2 regions of the Mesorhizobium sp. WSM4935 genome follow, and region 2 is predicted to be linked to the other one. Evidence: predicted binding sites of a transcription regulator. Region 2 holds the regulator's gene; the other holds the start of a gene.
The links. The regulator LexA, encoded in region 2, represses DNA repair genes until DNA is damaged. The targets are predictions, from matches to a motif close to TGTTCNNNNTGTGTTCNG.
Positions count from the first base shown of each region.

Region 1: P9273_RS16335 (ImuA family protein) is a predicted target of LexA. The motif match lies at 3,060-3,077, and genes of this name have one in related genera.

Region 1 covers NZ_JARTVR010000006.1:73,701-78,705, forward strand. Annotated here, with positions in the region: gene P9273_RS16325 (error-prone DNA polymerase) at 1-553, opposite strand, end outside; gene P9273_RS16330 (DUF6504 family protein) at 550-2,040, opposite strand; gene P9273_RS16335 (ImuA family protein) at 1,982-3,037, opposite strand; gene P9273_RS16340 (metallopeptidase family protein) at 3,221-3,658, shown strand; gene P9273_RS16345 (DUF1737 domain-containing protein) at 3,776-3,982, opposite strand; gene P9273_RS16350 (HpcH/HpaI aldolase/citrate lyase family protein) at 4,066-4,947, opposite strand.
Region 2 covers NZ_JARTVR010000003.1:385,986-390,990, reverse strand. Annotated here, with positions in the region: gene P9273_RS09900 (ComEC/Rec2 family competence protein) at 71-2,530, shown strand; gene lexA (transcriptional repressor LexA) at 2,524-3,264, opposite strand; gene P9273_RS09890 (molybdopterin molybdotransferase MoeA) at 3,381-4,586, opposite strand; gene moaC (cyclic pyranopterin monophosphate synthase MoaC) at 4,586-5,005, opposite strand, start outside.

The sequences.
Region 1 (5,005 bases), on a different contig from region 2:
GGCGCGCATGCTGGGCCATCGCCGCCGCCTGCTCGATGCGGAAGCGGTCCTTGCCGCCATAATCCGGCGCCACGGCCAGCCGGAGCGCCGCGCCAAAGCGATCCTTAAGCCGGCTAATGACCTTCAGATTGTCCTCCGCGCGGGCTGACAGATTGGGCAAGATCGCCAGCGACATCCGATCGCCCCATTCGAGAAAATCGCTCAATTCGAGCAGCGTCGCGCCCTTCTCGGTCTCGTCGCGCAGATTGGCCTGGGTCAGCATGCGGCAGAGATGCCCCCAGCCCTGGCGGTCGCGGGGATAGGCGAGGATGTCCGGCGTGCCGTCGCTAAACACCAGCCGGCAGCCGGGATGATAGGCCATCTTCTCCACCTTGGCCTGCTGCCAGGCGCGCACGACACCGGCGACGGTGTTCCTGTCGGCAAGGCCGATCGAGGCAAAGCCGTAGAATTTCGCCGTGACCACCAGCTCCTCCGGCTTGGAGGCGCCGCGAAGGAAGGAGAAGTTCGACTGGATGCCGAACTCGGCATAGGGGATGACCGTCAGCGCGTTCATGCGAACACCCCATGCATGAACCAGCGCGGCGGCGCAGCCCGCGACGCGCTGCCGTAGAGACCCTGGCGGTAGAGCCAGTAGCGGCGTCCCTCGCTGTCCTCGATACGGTAATAGTCGCGGGTCGGCGCCTCTTCCTCGCCGGGCAGCTGCCGCCACCATTCGGCGGCGATACGCTCCGGCCCCTCGGCGCGGGCGACGCGGTAGAGCGCGCGCCGCCAGCGGAAATTCATCGGCGGTCCCTCCGGGATCTCGGTCGCCGGCACCTCGATCGGCTCGGGCGAGCGAAACAGGCGCACCGGCCGCTCCGGCGGATAGACCGTCATCGGCGGCGCCGTTCGGGGCGCCACCGCCCGGCCAGCTGCCGGCGCGCGCCTTTGCGGCGCTTCGGCGAAAGGCACGGTTTTAACGGCGCGTTCCGGCAGATGGCTCTCGACAATCAACGGCTTCAGAACGGCGGCCTCGCCGAGGCGGGCGCGGACGCGGTCGGCGAAGAGCGCGATGTCGGCATCATCGTCGGCCACCTCGCCAGTCAGGTCGCCCTGAGCCAAGTCGAAGGCGGCGACCGACAGCACGGACAGCCGCACGAGGTCGAAGCCGAAGCCGGCATCGATGGTCTGCTCCAATGCGGTCAGCCGTTCATGGAACAATCTTTGGATCAGCCGCGGCTCGCGCATCGGGCGCGAGGTGCCGACGGCGATGCGGCTGACGGCGCCGTCGACACGGAAGAGAAGCAGCGCCAGCGTCCGCGCGCCTTCGCCGCGGCGTTCGAGATCGGTCTTCAAGGCGATCGCCAGCCGGCTCACCAGCCGCTCGATGTCGTCGGTGAGCACGACCGGCTCGGCAAGGTGGCGCTCGACCGAGAGCGGCGCGACGGGAAGGCGCGGCGACACGGCCTCGTCGAGGTGGCCGAGCGCCTGGTCGAGACGCAGAAGCAAGGTGGCGCCGAAGCGGCGGGCGAGCGGCGCGCGGGGTGCTGCCATCACCGCGCCGGCAGTGCGCAGGCCCACACTTTCCAGGCCGGTACGGGTCTCCGGCGCGATGCGCAGCGCCGAAAGCGGCAGGGGCGAAAGCAGCGCCTCCTCCTCGCCCCCGGCCACGATGCGGTCGCCATGGAAGCGCGCCGCCGCCCAGGCGGCGCCCGGCGTGGAGGCGAGGCCGGCGCGGACATCGAAACCCTGCTGGAAGAAGCGGGTGAGGATCTCGCCCTGCATGGCGCGCTCGCCGCCGAAGAGATGCGTGCAGCCGGTGACGTCGAGGAACAGCCCGTCCTCGCCGTCGATCGCCACCAGGGGCGTGTAGCGGTCGCACCAGTCGGCAAGGCCTTCGAGCAGGCGGCGGTCGGCTTCCGCGTCCGCCTCCACCACGTCGATCGAAGGATGCATGGCGCGGGCATCGGCAATGCCCATGCCGCGCTTCAGCTTCAGCGCCTCAGCCCGCTCGTCGAGGGCTGCGATGCGCTGGGTGTTGTTGTCGCGATGGCTGATCACCAGAGGCAGATGATGCGACGGCCGGGAACGCCAGGACCGCCCCAGACGCTGGCGCAGGATCCGCTCCGCGCTGAGATGTGGGAACCACAGCGACAGAATTCTCTGTTCTTTCTGCAAAAGCGTGCTCATCGGGGTTCCACTCCAGTGTGAATTGTCCGGGCAGGGCCGTGCGGCTCTTGCCGATATCGATGGTGAAGGCGGGGCGGCCGATCGAGCCGGCGAGCGGCCCGGCGACGGTCTCGCGGCTTGCCGAAGGTGCTGCCGAGACGATGAGGCGCACCGGGGCTGCGGTGGGTTCGGCCGCGCCGGCCTGGCGCAGCAACAGCAGCGGCCGGCCGGCGTTCCGGGCGCGGGCATGCAGGCGGCGCGTGGCGGTGAGGTCGAGAAGCCGCGGGCTGCCGCGGAGCTCGAGGATGACGGCGGCGAAGGCCGTCATGCGGGCAGCCTCCTCGGCGATCCACAGCGCGTCCAGCAGCTTCGGCGCCTCGGAAAACAGCAATTGCTCCGGCTCGATGCCGAACAAGGCGTGCAGGCCCTTGGCATAGGGAAGACCGGCCTCGTGGAAAATTTCCGCCGTGCCGACCCACAGGATAGGCAGGCCCTGCTTCTCCTTGAGGATCAGGCTTACGAGCGAGAGCGCGAAGCCGGCGACGGCACCGGCATCGCGGGTCTCCAGGCCATGGATCTCGCTGAGCGCCGCCTTGGGCAGGCCGCCGCCGAGGGCGGTGTCGAGGCGTTCGATGCCGGTGTGCAGGAAGGCGTCCGCCGAAGCCACGGCAAGGCCGCGCCGGACAAGTGTCATGTCCGATCCGCCGGCATTGTTGGATATTTGATTTTCCGCAATTCCGGACGAAAAACCGCTTCGCACTTTTCCTGGAATTGCTCCAGGCGCGCCGGGCGCCGGCGCCTGCAGGCGCTCGGGCAGCGTTCCTTCGATCTTCGCGATCTGGCGGCGCAGGGCAAAAATAGTGTCCCGCGCCACGGCGCTCATCGCCATGACGTTCACTTCCGGCAGCAATTGTTCCTGTTATGTTCTTATAGATTCCAGAGGCGTCCGGAAGAGTCAAGCAGACTCGCAAGGAATTTATTCCTTCGTCTTTTACCCTGAAAGCGGGCCGCCAGCCGGCTCATTTGCCTCTATCGGCGCGAAAGCCTATATGCCGGGATCAAAGGAAAGCTCATGGCCCGCATCTATAAGACACGCACCTGGCACGATCAGCTCTCGCCGTCGATGGACGAGATGGAGCTTCTGGCGCTGGAAACCTACGCCCATCTCCCGGAAGAGTTCCGCAAGCTCACCGGCGAGATCGTCATTCAGATCGCCGATTTCCCGACCGACGAGATCATGGATGACCTGTCGCTGGAGACCCCCTTCGACCTGCTCGGCCTGTTCGAGGGACGCGGCATCGCCGAGCGCTGGAACCCGCAGACCGGCGAGGGCCCGAACCGCGTCACGCTCTACCGCCGCGCCATCCTCGACTACTGGGCCGAGAACGAAGAGACGCTGGGCGACATCGTCACCCATGTGCTGATCCATGAGATCGGCCACCATTTCGGCCTGTCGGACGACGATATGGAGCGGATCGAGGAGGCGGCCGAGCAGGTGGCGCCAGGCTGAGTGTTACGCCGTTTTGTGGACGCCTCTCATCCGGCCGCTTCGCGGCCACCTTCTCCCCGCGGGGAGAAGAGATTGGGCGCGGCGCCGACCGCCTCCTCTGGGCGAGGGGGCGTCGCCTTACCAGTCGCTCAGCTTGGTGTCCGGCGTGTAGTCCTGGCCTTCGACATCCTTCACCACAGCCTGGCCGCAGCGCATCGACTTGGTTGTCTTGTCATAGGCGTAGGTCGGCGAGCCGAACAGGTGCCAGCCCTTGTTCAGCGCCGCCGTCACCTTGTGGCAGAAGGTGGCGTCGTCCGGGCCGGTGAGGAAGCGGTAGAGTTTCATGGATTTGTCCTGTCGTGCCTATCTGCCGTGCCTGATCTGTCTTGATTGCGCGAAAAGCCGGGTCTGAAAAATCTCGCCCGGCATCATGCGCCGATGATCGCGGCCTTCGCCAGAAGTTTCTCGGCTTCCGCCAGATGCAGCCGCTCGACCATGCGGCCGTCCAGCGCAATCACGCCCTTGCCGGCATTTTCGGGCCGCGCGAACGCATCCCGGATCGCGCGGGCCCTGGCCAGTAACTCCGCCGACGGCGAAAAGGCGCGGTTCGCCGGCTCGATCTGGGCCGGATGGATCAGCGACTTGCCGTTGAAACCCATGGCCGCAGCCTCGGCGCATTCACGGGCAAAGCCGTCGAGGTCGCGGAAATCATTGGCGACGCCGTCGATGACGTCGAGGCCGCCGGCCCGCGCCGCGAGCACCAGCTGCATCAGCCAAGGCGTCAGATAGCGCCGGTCGGGCGTCGCCAGGATGCCGGTCGCCTTCACCAGGTCGTTCGTTCCGGCCACGAAACAAGCCAGTCTGGAAGCCGGATCGCGGCCGAGCTCGGCGATGGCGCCGATATTGATTAGCGCCCTGGGCGTCTCGACCATCGCCCATAGTTTCACGCTGTCCGGCGCGAAATTGTCGTCGAGCAAATCGCCGACTTCGAGGATATCGCGCGGCGTGCCGATCTTGGGCAGGAGAATGCCGTCGGGCTCGGCCTTGGCCACCGCCAACAGGTCGTCGGTGCCCCACTCGCTGCCCAAAGGATTGATGCGCACCACCATCTCGCAGCGCCGTTCGGGGCGCGCAGCCAGGATGCCGGCGATCTTGTCGCGCGCCGCTTCTTTGTCGGCGGGCAAGACGGCGTCCTCGAGATCGATGATCACGGCGTCGCAGTCCAGCGAGCCGATCTTGGCGAGCGCCTTGTCGTTCGAGGCGGGAATGTAGAGCACCGAGCGGCGCGGGCTGTAGGGTTCTTGAGCCATGGCCGATCTATGCCGGGTGATGGCGGATGAGGCAAGGCGAGTCGTCACCGCAGAGGTT
Region 2 (5,005 bases):
TTTCGCGCGGGCTTCCACGCGACCGGCGTTCATGTAGCATAGGCGGTCTGGGGCGCAAGGGGCAGACCCGATGGCTGGACGTGGCCGGGGCGCGGAGGAGGGTGGCGAAACGACAGCAGGCGTCAGCGAGCGCCTGATGTTTGCTCATGCCGCGTCCACTGAAGAAGCGCCGCTTTCGCTTCCGGAACTCCATCCACCCGCCGAGTTACCGCCGCCCGGTGGCGGTGCGCTACAGCCGGCCTCGCCAACAGCCGTCGTCAGCAGGATCCGCAAACAGCTTGGCCGCGTTTCGCTTGCTGCGCTGCGCCGAAGCGTTGCGGTCGCTGCCACCACCGAGCTCGATCGTGGCGTCGGCTTTCTGCTGGTGCCGGTGTTTCTGGCCGCCGGTGTCATCTACTACTTTTCGCTGAGCACCGAGCCGGATCTCTACAGGCCGCTTGCGGCGGTGGCGCTGATGGCCGTCTGCGCGGCGGTCTCGCGCTCCTGGCAGAGAACGCATCTTCTGTTCATGGCAACGCTTTTCTGCGCCTTGGGCTTTCTCGCGGCCAAGGTGGAGACCTGGCGAATGGCGACCCCGATGCTGGGGTCGGAAATCCAGACAAGGCTGACGGGCCGGCTCGTCACCGCGGAGGCGATGGCCAATGGCCGTGTCCGGCTGACCATCGACCTTATTTCGACGGAGCATCCGAAGCTGCGTTACGCGCCGGACCGCGTCAGGCTGTCGGCGCGCAGGATCCCGCCCGGTATGACGGCCGGATCGATGCTGACCGGCTATGCCAAGCTCCTGCCGCCGACGGGCCCAGTTCGGCCGGACAGCTACGACTTTTCCTTCGACAGCTATTTTGCCGGCATCGGCGGCAGCGGCTTTTTCCTGGGCGACCCGAAGCTGGTTGCGCCGGTGGAGGCGCCTTTCGGCGCGCGCGTCGCCTCGGCAGTCGAAAACGCGCGCGAAGGGATCGCCGATCACATCAGGAGCAGCATAGGCGGGTCCGAGGGCGAGATCGCGGCGGCGCTGATCGTCGGCGTGCGCGCCGGCATTCCGGAAGCGATCAACGAGTCGATGCGGCGCACCGGCATCTACCACATCATCTCGATCTCCGGTCTGCACATGGCGCTAGTCGCCGGCACGATCATGGTCCTTTTGCGCGGCGCCTTCGCGCTGCTTCCGGATTTCTCTTCGCGCCGGCCGGTGAAGAAATATGCCGCCGGAATCGCGCTCATCTCGATCGCCGCTTACCTCGTCATCTCGGGCATCGTGGTGGCGGCCGAGCGAAGCTTCATCATGCTCGCCGTGATGCTTGCCGCCGTGCTCTTCGACCGTGCGGCGCTCACCATGCGCAACCTGGCGATCTCGGCTATCGCCGTGATCCTTGTCTCGCCGCACGAAGTGGTCGGCCCGAGCTTCCAGATGTCCTTCGCCGCCACCGCCGCCCTGGTCGGCGCTTATGCCGGCTTTGCCGACTATCGCGCCGGCAAAACGATCGCGCCGCCGGCAAAGCGTTCGTTCCTCGGGTTCCTGTCGCGAAAACTGGCGGTTGGCGTAGGCGGCGCCGCCGTGACGTCGCTCATCGCGGGCAGCGCGACATTGCTGTTTGCGATCTGGCATTTCCAGCGCGTGTCGCCGCTCAGTCTGCTCGCCAATCTGGCGGTCATGCCGATCGTGTCACTGATCGTCATGCCGTTTGCCGTGTTGAGCGCGCTGGCCATGCCCTTCGGTTTCGACGGCCCGTTCCTCTTTGTGATGGGCAAGGGACTGACGGCGATGATCGCCATTTCGGCATGGATCTCCGAACGCTCACCGGTCGACGCCGTCGGGCTGATCTCGATCCAGTCGGTGCTGCTGGCGACGATCGCGCTGGTCATTGCGACAATGGCCACCACCTGGCTGAGGCTTGCCGCCGTTCCCTTCGCGCTTGCCGCGCTGCTGGCCATTCCGCATGTCCGCACGCCGGACGTGCTCATTTCGGAGGACGCGCATCTGGTGGCGATGCCGATCGGCGGTGGCGAGCTTGCCGTCAATCGTGCACGCGCCAACGAGTTCACCACCGACAATTGGAAACGGGCGCTGAAAGCCGAGGAAATCGTGCCGCCGGAGACGTTCGCCAAAGATGCGCTGAACATCGTCGATCCCGTCGATCTGCCGCCCGGCTCGCCCTTCTACTGCACGGGTGATCTTTGCATCGGCCGGCATCCGTCCGGCGCCATCGTCGCACTCGCCGAAACCCGCGACAGCGCCCGGCCGGCCTGCGGCTTTGCCGACCTCGTCGTCATCAACGACGCCACCGCCTACAACCCCTGCCGCGATCCGCGCGTGCTCGTCGTCACCAAGCGGCAGTTGGCGCGCGACGGCAGCGCCGCCGTCTTCTTCGATCCCCAATCGGCAACCGCGCGACCGGCCATCCAATATGCTGTCGAGCAGCCGTACCGGCCTTGGCACGAACAGCGCAAGTATACCCGCGAGGCGAGAGGACTGCCGCCTTATCAAAAGCCTGAGCGGACGGATGCGAAACCTTCGCAACCGGATCAGTAGCGGCGGATCAACCCGACGAGCTTGCCCTGCACCTTCACCCGATCCGGTCCGAAGATGCGGGTCTCGTAGGCCGGGTTGGCAGCTTCCAGCGCGATCGAGGCACCCTTGCGGCGGAAGCGCTTGAGCGTCGCTTCCTCATCATCGACCAGCGCCACCACGATCTCGCCCGGGCTTGCCGTGTTGGCGTTGCGGATGATCACGGTGTCGCCGTCGAAGATGCCGGCCTCGATCATCGAGTCGCCTTTGACCTCCAGCGCATAATGCTCGCCGCCGGCGATCATGTCCGGCGGCACCGTGATCGAATGCGTCTGGTGCTGGATGGCGTCGATCGGCACACCGGCGGCGATGCGACCCATCACCGGAATGGATACGGCCGAGCCGGCATCGTCGTCGTTGCTTGGCGTCGGGGCGCGCGATGGCGCAGCCGGCTTGACCTGACGGCTGAGATTGTTCTGACCCAAGCTGCCCTGGATGACGCTTGGCGAAAACTTCTTCGCCGCATTGAGGCCGGGTGCGATCGAGTCGGGCAGGCGCAGCACTTCCAGCGCGCGCGCCCGGTTCGGCAGCCGGCGAATGAAACCGCGTTCCTCCAACGCCGTGATCAGCCGGTGGATGCCGGACTTGGAGGCGAGGTCGAGCGCTTCCTTCATCTCGTCGAAAGACGGCGGAATCCCGCTTTCCTTCAGCCTTTCGTGGATGAACATCAGAAGTTCATGTTGTTTGCGCGTCAGCATGGCGGCCCCCACGGGTTCTGAAACCAGAATCAGAAAAACAAACCCAGAACAAACACTATCTGTTCCAGTTGTGTTCCGCAACCGTTTAAAGTTTAGTGAATTCGTTGACGATTTGTTCAGCGTAACATCAGAACGCTGCATTCGGCGCCGGTCTCGGCTGCCGGCGCGAAGGGCTCGCGCACGATCAGGCCGTTGGCGTCGGCGAGCGTTCTGAGCATCGAGGAGTCCTGGATGCCGAACGGGGTCGCGACGAGCGTGCCGGCGTCCTCGCGTATGACGGCGCGCACATAGTCCTGCCTGAGGTCGTTGGCCTGCATCGCTGCGCCCAGCCGGGCCGTTCGCAGGTTCTGCCTGTGGTCGCGGCCACCGAGCCTGGCAAGCAGCGGCTTCAGGAAGAGCTGCGAGCAGACGATGCTGGCCACCGGGTTGCCGGGCAGGCCGATGCAGCGGACATTGCCAAGGCGGCCGAACATCAGCGGCTTGCCGGGGCGCATGGCGATCTTCCAGAAGTCGAGCCGCATGCCTTCACTGGTCAGCACGTCATGGATCAGGTCGTGGTCGCCGACCGAGGCGCCGCCGAGCGTGACGATGACATCGGCGTTCGCCTCGACTGCTTTCCGGACCAGCGCCGCGATCGCTTCCTTGCGATCGGCGGCGATGCCGAGATCGAGCGCACGCGCGCCGACCGACTGGGCGGCGGCGGCGACGCCATAGGCGTTGGACGAAATGATCTGATCAGGGCCGAGCGCGCTGCCCGGCGGCAACAGTTCATCGCCGGTGGCGATGATCGCGACCAGCGGCCGGCGCACGACATTCAAGGCGGGATGGTTGGCCGAGGCTGCAAGCGAAAGGGCCGCCGCGTCGAGCACGCGGCCCTTTTCGAGCACCACGTCGCCCTGGACGAAGTCGAGCCCGCGGCGGCGCACATTGCGTGCTTCGGCCGTCGGCTCCGTCACCTCGATCTGGCGGTTGCCGAGATCGCGGACGTTTTCCTGGATAACGATGGTGTCGGCACCCTCGGGCAGCGGCGCGCCGGTGAAGATGCGCACCGCCTGGCCTTCGCCGACAGTCCCGGAAAAGCCGCGCCCGGCGGGCGCCATGCCTATGACCTCCAGTTGCGCCGGCACCGAAGCAACGTCGGCGGAGCGTACGGCGTAGCCGTCCATCGCCGAGGCGTTGAAGGGCGGCTGGGTGCGCAGCGCCACAACCGGTTCGGCGAGAACCCGCCCGGCCGCGTCCGCCAGCGGAACGCTCTCGCCCGGCAAAGGTGCTGCGCCGTCGAGCAGGCGTTCGAGCGCTTCGGCGACTGGAACAAGGGCCATCAGGCATCTACCTTGTAGGCGCCCGACTTGCCGCCGGTCTTCTCGACCAGCCGGATACCGGAAATCACCATGCCACGGTCCGCCGCCTTGGCCATGTCGTAGATGGTGAGGCAGGCGACCGAAGCGGCGGTCAGCGCCTCCATCTCCACGCCGGTCTTGCCGGTGACGCGGGCCAGCGCGGTGACCCTGAGGCCGGGCAGCGCGCGGTCCGGCTCGATCTCGACGGCCACTTTGGTGAGAAGCAGCGGATGGCAAAGCGGGATCAACTCATGCGTCCTCTTCGCCGCCATGATGCCGGCGATGCGCGCTGTGCCCAGCACATCGCCCTTCTTGGCGTCGCTGGCGAGAATCATCTCCAGCGTTTCCGGCTGCATCGAGACAAAGCCTTCGGCGATCGCGGTGCGTGTTGTCTCGGCCTT